Regions from separate parts of the Bradyrhizobium symbiodeficiens genome, predicted to be linked through region 2. Evidence: riboswitches for the same ligand, from Rfam matches in the RefSeq annotation. Region 2 holds a riboswitch; the other holds the start of a gene.
What was found. Region 2 has a riboswitch for S-adenosylmethionine ahead of CIT39_RS31840 (O-succinylhomoserine sulfhydrylase). Riboswitches for the same ligand answer to the same signal wherever they lie in the genome.
Positions count from the first base shown of each region.

Region 1: another riboswitch for S-adenosylmethionine. It lies ahead of metX (homoserine O-acetyltransferase MetX); the one in region 2 lies ahead of CIT39_RS31840 (O-succinylhomoserine sulfhydrylase).

Region 1 is NZ_CP029427.2:910,809-915,016, forward strand. Features, by position in the region: gene hisC (histidinol-phosphate transaminase) at 1-347, opposite strand, end outside; gene CIT39_RS04245 (chorismate mutase) at 384-1,232, opposite strand; SAM riboswitch at 1,389-1,468, shown strand; gene metX (homoserine O-acetyltransferase MetX) at 1,560-2,756, shown strand; gene metW (methionine biosynthesis protein MetW) at 2,758-3,420, shown strand; gene CIT39_RS04260 (alpha/beta fold hydrolase) at 3,559-4,208, opposite strand, start outside.
Region 2 is NZ_CP029427.2:6,736,052-6,740,259, forward strand. Features, by position in the region: gene CIT39_RS31825 (hypothetical protein) at 1-52, opposite strand, end outside; gene CIT39_RS31830 (PAS domain S-box protein) at 160-576, opposite strand; gene CIT39_RS31835 (2'-deoxycytidine 5'-triphosphate deaminase) at 717-1,853, opposite strand; SAM riboswitch at 1,934-2,013, shown strand; gene CIT39_RS31840 (O-succinylhomoserine sulfhydrylase) at 2,088-3,275, shown strand; gene CIT39_RS31845 (SGNH/GDSL hydrolase family protein) at 3,402-4,208, opposite strand, start outside.

The DNA.
Region 1 (4,208 bases), 1.2 Mb from region 2:
ACTAGGAATCCGTGCGTGGTGGAGATCGCCTCGTCGCCGTGGCTGAGATAGGTGTGGGCGAGCAGATTGAGGATCTCGTCCGAGCCGGCGCCGCAGATGATGCGGTTGGGATCGAGCCCGAAAGAGCGGCCGATCGCCTCGCGCAGCACGCGCGAGGTCCCTTCCGGATAGTCTTCCAGGTGATCCGCCACGTTCTTGAACGCCTCGATCGCCTTGGGCGAGGGCCCGAACGGCGTCTCGTTGGCGGAGAGCTTGAACACCTTGCGGCCCGGCTCGGCGACCGGGCTCTTGCCGGGCGTGTAGGGCGCAATATCGAGAATGCCGGGATTCGGCACGGGGCGTGACATCTTGAACTCCGAAAATGGCGGGGCGCGGCGCGTGACTTACGATTTCGCCCCGGTCGGGGGCACCGTATAGCGCGTTGCGTGGCTGCCGACGAGGGCCGTGGAGCGCACCGAGGCCCCCGCTTCGATCAGGGCAGCCCTGATTTTGTCGATGCTGGTCGCGCTCGTGACCGAGACCAGCAGTGCGGCGCCGTCGAAGGCGGTATCGGGCACCGCCACGATTTCGGCGAGCGGCGACAGGGCGCGCGCCACCTCCGCGTTCCAGCCGGACACGCGCACGCTGAAGGTCTCGACCTCGGTCACCAGGGCGCTGTCGGGGACGCGCGAGATCGCGAACACCGGCAGTGCGGCCGGATGGTCGGCGCGCTCGACGAACGGCATGCGCGCGATGATCTTCGGCGCGCCTTTTTCCTCGAGCGAGAGCCACCACGGCGTGCGGCTGGAGGTCGCCGAGACCAGCGCCAGGTCGCCCTTGGATTTCGCCACCGCCTCGACCGCGGCCTGCGCGCTGAAATGCGCGACGTAAGGCACGGTGAAACCAAAATGGAAGCGCGCGGAATCGCGCATCGCCGGCTCGCTCACGGAGATGTCGGCATGCACGGAGAACGGCGCCTGCACGTAAGTGAACGTCGAGATGATGACGCGCCAGATGCTCTCGACCGTGTCGAGCGGCAGGATGCCGCGATGCCGCTGCACGAGGTCGCGCATCATGGCGGCCTCGCGCGCCGGGCGGAACGCCGAGCCGACCTCCTGGGTCTGCTTCACCTGGATCAGGCGGTCGATGATGTCGCCACGCTGCATCAACAGGCGATGCATGCCGTCGTCGATCGCGTCGATCTCCTTGCGCAGTTCCTGCAGCGATGGTGGCGCGGGCGGAATTTGGGACATGTCTGGCTGTCGATTGTTACGATGAGAATGCCCTGATTAGGCAGTCGGGGCCGCGAAAGCAAAGAGAAATGAGGCTGCTTTTCGCCGAAGGCGCAGCCGGCGAACTTGGTCGGTCCGGGCCGCGACTTGACGAAAACCGCCCAAGACGGTAGCTTTTGCCCGTTCCGTGGTCATTTGAGCCGGCCGGCTTGCAGCCACGTTAAAAAACTCGCTAAACAGGCCGGGGACGTTTTCGATCCCGGCCGAACCTTTCGTTCAGGCCGGGTTTTTCATGGCCTGATTTCAAATGCGGTCTCGAGCCCGACCGCAAACGAGGTCGATGGTCAGATGGGTGACGTCAAATCGATACCGAGTCCTGCGATCAGCGCCGACGAGCGATCGCACGAGGTGGATCATCCAAGTTCGCAGGTCGCACATTTCGGCGCCGAGCAGCCGCTACGGCTCGATTGCGGCGTCGATCTCACCCCGTTTCAGATCGCCTACCAGACCTATGGCGAACTCAACGCCGATCGCTCCAACGCGGTGCTGATCTGCCATGCGCTGACCGGCGATCAGCATGTCGCCAACGTGCACCCCGTCACCGGCAAGCCCGGCTGGTGGGAGACGCTGGTCGGTCCCGGCCGCCCCATCGATCCCAAGCACTACTTCATCATCTGCTCCAACGTGATCGGCGGCTGCATGGGCTCGACCGGGCCGGCGTCGATCAATCCCGCCACCGGCAAGGTCTGGGGCCTGGAATTCCCCGTCATCACCATCCCCGACATGGTGCGCGCGCAGGCCATGCTGATCGACCGGCTCGGCATCGACACGCTGTTCGCGGTGGTCGGCGGCTCGATGGGCGGCATGCAGGTGCTGCAATGGACCGCGGCCTATCCTGCTCGCGTGTTCTCCGCGCTGGCGATTGCCTGCGCGACGCGGCACTCGGCGCAGAACATCGCCTTCCACGAGCTCGGCCGTCAGGCCGTGATGGCCGATCCCGACTGGCACGGTGGCGGCTATGCCGATCAGGGCATCCATCCGCATCGCGGGCTGGCGGTGGCTCGGATGGCCGCGCACATCACCTATCTCTCCGACGCCGCGCTGCATCGCAAGTTCGGCCGGCGCATGCAGGACCGTGAGCTGCCGACCTTCTCGTTCGACGCCGACTTCCAGGTCGAGTCCTATCTGCGCTACCAGGGCTCGTCGTTTGTCGAGCGCTTCGACGCCAACTCCTATCTCTATCTGACGCGCGCGATGGACTATTTCGACATCGCCGCCGACCATGGCGGCGTGCTCGCGAAGGCGTTCGCGGAAATCAAGACCCGCTTCTGCGTGGTCTCCTTCACCAGCGACTGGCTGTTCCCGACCTCGGAATCGCGCGCGCTGGTGCATGCGCTGAATGCGTCGAGCGCGCGGGTGTCGTTCGCCGAGATCGAGACCGATCGCGGCCACGACGCCTTTCTGCTCGACGTGCCCGAATTCCTCGATATCTCCCGCGCTTTCCTGCAATCGGCAGGCAAGGCGCGCGGACTGAAGGATGGCTAGCATGTCCGTGCAGGAAGTATTGCCGCTGGGCGGCGTCGCGACCGGGCAGTCCGGTGATTTTCGCACCGATCATCGGCTGGTGGCCGAGATGGTCAAGCCCGGCTCGAAAGTGCTCGATGTCGGTTGCGGCGAGGGCGATCTGCTTCAGTTGCTGGAAACCCGCGGCATCGACGGCCGCGGCATCGAACTGTCGCGCGAGGGCGTCAACCGCTGCGTCGCCAAGGGGCTCGCGGTGGTGCAGGGAGATGCCGACACCGACCTCGTCAACTATCCGGATGACGCCTTCGACTACGTGATCCTGTCGCAGACGCTGCAGGCAACACGGCAGCCGCGCGTGGTGCTGGAGAATCTGCTGCGCATCGGCCGCCGTGCCATCGTCTCGTTCCCGAATTTCGGCTTCTGGAAGATGCGGCTCCAACTCCTGATCGGCGGCCACATGCCGCGCACCGAGAATCTGCCGGCGACCTGGTACGACACCGCCAACATCCATTTCTGCACCATCAAGGATTTCGTCGAGCTCTGCGACGAGATCAACGTCAAGATGGAGCGCGCCATCGCGCTCGATCTCTATGGTCGCCCGATCCCGCTGAACCTGCCATGGTGGGTGTGGAACATGTTCGGCGAGCAGGGCGTGTTTCTGCTCAGCAGGGGCGGGGGGAAGTGACGCTGTAGGCGTCATTCCGCGGCGCGCGTAGCGCGAGCTATGATGCGCAATTGCGCATCTGAGAATCCATCGCGCAACAGTATTTATGGTCTTATGGATTCCGGGGCTGCGCCTTCGGCGCATACCGGAATGACGGCTCTAATGCGCCGCCAGCGACCGCGGATCGCGCACCGGCCATCTTCCCGCTTCCACCAGCGTCACGAACCGCGCCACCGTCTCGTTGAACAGCGCGGGCTCTTCGAGGTTGAGCACGTGGCCCGACTTCGGAAACATCGCGAGCCCGGCCGCCGGCAGATGCTGCTTCAGGAACAGGCTCGGTCCGACGCAGGGATCGTCCTCGTCACCGCAGACGATCAGCGCCGGCGTGGACGCTTTCTTGATCGCATCCGTCATCGTGTAGATCGAGGGGCGGCCGCCCTGGAAGCCACGCATCGTGTTTGCCGATCCCTTGGAATCGTGCCGCGCCAGCGCGGCGTAGAAATCGGCATGGCCGCGGGGGTCCTTCACCAGGAAGGGAATCCGGCTCGGCGCCTCGCGCGTGACTTTCGCGACCTCGGCGGAGCCCAGCGTCTCGAACTGCTCGGCATTGGCGCGGCACTGCTTGCGCCAGGCCTCCAGATTCTCGATCTCGGAGCCGGAGCCGACGCCGGCCAGCGTCATCGACAGCGCGCGCTGCGGCGCGTTGAGCCCGATCTGGAGCGAGGAGTAGGCGCCCATCGACAGGCCGATCAGATGCGCGCGCTCGATCTTGAGATGGTCGAGCACCGCGAGGGCATCGGTGTAGAAAT
Region 2 (4,208 bases):
CGCGCCAGCGCTTCCATTGGGCTTCCTGCGCGGCGTCAGCTGCGTCGGTCATTGGTTTCGCTCCCGATCGTTGTTGCGATCGAGTGTGTCACCGCGCCTTCCGGCAAGCAACATGACGCCCGTGCAGAGCGCCCTGCGCGGCCGCCCGCCAATTCCGCATCACGAAGTTTGCGGCGGCGCCTTGGCTGCGCGCTCTCGCTCGACCCGTTCGGTGACGTCACGCGCCATCGCCACCGATCCCAGCACGTTGCCGCCGGAATCCCGCACCAGTGCAAAGGTCATCTCGATGTAGAGCTTGCGTCCGCTCTTGTGCAGCGCGCGGGTCAGCGTCGGCCTGCCCGCGAGCTTCATCGCGCCGGTGGCCAGCGCAGCTTCAAAGCCCTTCCAGTGCGCGGCACGCAGATGCTCGGGAATGATCAAATCGAGATTCTGGCCGAGCGCTTCCGTGGCGGAGAAGCCGAACAGAGCCGCCGCTGCACGATTCCACCGCATGATCGTGCCGGAGCGATCCGAATAGATCAGCGCATCCGCGACGTCTTCGGCGATCTTTGCGTCGAGTTCGGATGGGTTGGTCATGTCACCACCTTGTAGCCCGGATGGAGCCACCGGGTCGGCGCGGAGCGCCGCCCGATGACAGGCTCTGCGTAATCCGGGATCGTGCCACAAGTGAGACCTTCCCGGATTTCGCTTCGCTCCATCCGGGCTACGCGATATCGCTACACCCGGAAATGCTTCGATAGTTTGAGGCCCTGGGCCTGGTAGTTGGAGCCGATGCGCTGGCCGTACATCGCGTCGGGGCGGGCCAGCATCTTCTCGTAGACGAGGCGGCCGACGATCTGGCCGTGCTCGAGGATGAACGGCACTTCGCGCGAACGCACCTCCAGCACGGCGCGCGATCCCAATCCGCCCGCGCCGGCATAGCCGAAGCCGGGATCAAAGAATCCGGCATAGTGCACGCGGAATTCGCCGACCAGCGGATCGAACGGCACCATCTCCGCCGCGTAGTCGGGCGGCACCTGCACGGCTTCCTTCGAGGCCAGGATGTAGAACTCGCCGGGATCGAGGATCAGGCTGCCGTCGGGGCGGGCCGAGATCGGCTCCCAGAAGTCCTCGACGGAATACCCGGCGCGACGATCGACGTCGACGACGCCGGTGTGGCGCTTGGCGCGGTAGCCGACGAAGCCGTTTGCCCTTTCGCCGGAGAGATCGACGGAGACGGCGACGCCGCCGGAGAGATCGGCATCGTCGACGTCGACGAGGCGCTCGGCGGCGTGCAAGGCATCGAGCTCGTCGGGGTTGAGGATGGCGTCGCCGGTGCGGAAGCGCACCTGGCTCAGACGCGAGCCCTCGCTGACCAGCACCGGAAACGTCTTCGGGCTGATCTCGGCATAGAGCGGGCCGTGATAGCCGGCGCCGATCATGTCGAAGCGGCGGGTGCCGTCAGCGATCACGCGGGTGAAGACGTCGAGCCGGCCGGTGGAGCTCTTCGGGTTCGCGGCCGCGACGATCTCAGGCGGCAGCGCGAGGCTCTCCAGCAGCGGCACGATGTAGACGCAGTTGGTTTCAAGCACGGCGCCGTCGGCGAGGCTGAATTCGTGCAGCTTCAATTCGTCGATCCGCTCGGCGACGGTGGCACCGGGACCGGGCAGGAAGCTGGCGCGGACGCGATAGGCGATGTCGCCGAGACGCAGATCGAGGCTCGCCGGCTGGATCTGGCTCTCGACGAAATCATAGGCGGGCAGGATGAGGCCTGCCGCCGCCATCGCCGCGATCATGCGGTCGGGCAGGATACCATTGGCGTCGGGCGCGACCGTGAACGTCAACCGGGGGTCCTCATCGGGGGTCAGATGCATCCAGACATGCCGGAAATACAAGTCTTTTACGGCTATCCGATGGACGCCTTGACGGAAAGGGCATTGCGGAATATGAGCATCACTTATCCCGTGGTGATTTGAGCCGGCCGGCTTGCAGCCACGTTAAATAAGTCGCTAAACAGGCCGGGGACCTCTGTGATCCCGGCCCGTGGATATATCCAGGCCGGTTTTTTTGTGACCGTTTTCGACGAGACGGTCATGTCGGAGGTACCTATGTCGAAGTCGACCACCAACTACCGTCCCGAAACCCGCCTGGTCCATTCCGGCACCCTGCGCTCGCAGTTTGGCGAGACGTCGGAGGCGCTGTTCCTGACCCAGGGCTATGTCTACGACACCGCCGAGCAATGCGAAGCGCGGTTCAAGGGCGAGGATCCGGGCTTCATCTATTCGCGCTATTCCAATCCCACCATCGCGATGTTCGAGCGCCGCATGATCGAGCTCGAAGGCGCCGAAGCCGCCCGCTCGGCGGCAACAGGCATGGCCGCGGTGACGACCGCGATCCTGGCGCCGCTCAAGGCGGGCGATCATCTGGTCGCCTCCCGCGCGCTGTTCGGCTCGTGCCTCTACGTCGTGCAGGACCTGCTGCCGCGCTACGGCATCGAGACCACGCTGGTCGACGGAGCCAATCTCGACGAATGGCAACGCGCGGTGAAGCCCAACACCAAGACGTTCTTCCTGGAGAGCCCCACCAACCCGACGCTCGACGTGCTGGATATTCCTGCCATCGCCGAGATCGCGCACAAGGCCGGCGCACGGCTCGTCGTCGACAACGTGTTCGCGACGCCGATCTGGCAGAGCCCGCTCGCGCTCGGCGCCGACGTCGTGGTCTATTCCGCGACCAAGCATATCGACGGCCAGGGTCGCTGCCTCGGCGGCATCATCCTGTCGTCCGAGGCCTTCATCGCCGAGCACATCCACAACTTCATGCGCCAGACCGGCCCGTCGATCTCGCCGTTCAACGCCTGGGTCCTGCTCAAGGGCCTGGAGACCCTGGGCGTGCGCGTGCGCGCGCAGACCGAGACCGCCGCGCGCATCGCCGACGTGCTGGCGAGCCATCCGAAGATCTCGCGGCTGGTCTTCCCGGGCCGCGCCGATCATCCGCAGGCGGCGCTGGTGAAGAAGCAGATGCGCGGCGGCTCGACGCTGGTCGGCTTCGAGGTCAAGGGCGGCAAGCAGGCGGCGTTCCGCGTGCTCAACGAATTGAAGCTGGCGAAGATCTCGAACAATCTCGGCGACGCCAAGAGCCTCGTCACCCATCCGGCGACCACGACGCATCAGCGCCTGAAGCCGGAGGACCGCGCCGCACTTGGCATCAGCGAAGGCTTCATTCGCTTCTCGGCGGGGCTGGAGCATGCCGATGATCTGATCGAGGATCTGACGGCGGCGCTGGAGAAGGCGTGAGGGGGTGAAGGTCTCGAAGGGTGGGCAAAGGCGCGCTTGCGCCGTGCCCACCATTCTCGATGACAATGACGAGATCGTGGGCACGGCGCGCGAAGGGCGCGCCTTTGCCCACCCTACGGCACCGTCTTACATCGGCCGATACGTCCGCACGTCGGCCGGCACGTTCACGCCCAGCTTGATCTGGCCGACGGAGCGGATGATATCGTCGCCGAGCAGCTGGGCGAAACAGGCGTAGCCCCAATCGTTCATGTGCAGGCCGTCGGCGATGACGAAGCCCTCGACCGGAATGGCCTGCTTCTCGTGCCACTCGCGCATCACTTCGAAGCGCGGGAAGATGCCGACGTGACGGAGCTCGGCGACCTTGCCGAGCAGCTTCACCATCCTGCCGGCGCTTTCGGCGCGCTGGTTGACGGCCGGCGAATATTGCGGATCGACCAGCACGATGTCGGCGTCGCCGGCGGCCTGGATGCGGCCGATGCCCTCCTCGACCAGCTTTGCGGTCTCGCCGGGATCGAGATTGCGCAGTACGGCGTTGGTGCCGACCTGCCAGATCACGAGATCCGGGTGCACGTCGATCACCTCCCTCTGGAGGCGCTTCATCATCTCGGGCGCGTCCTCGCCACCGACGCCGGCATTGACGACGGTGATGTCGGCGGTCGGATATTGCCGGCGCAACTGTGCGGCAAGACGGTTCGGATAATTAAACTCCGGTGAGGTCGCACCGAAGCCCGCGGTCGACGACGAGCCGAACGCGACGATGACGACGGGCTTGCCGGCGACGAGCTTGCCCGCGACATGCGGCAGCGAGCCCATCGCCTTCGTACCACCCTTCGGCGGCAGGCATGGCACGCGGCTGAAAATATCGGCGGCGGACTTCGCGACCTCTTTCACTTTGTCGATAGCGCGTGAGGTGACGCCGCGCTGCTCGGGTGA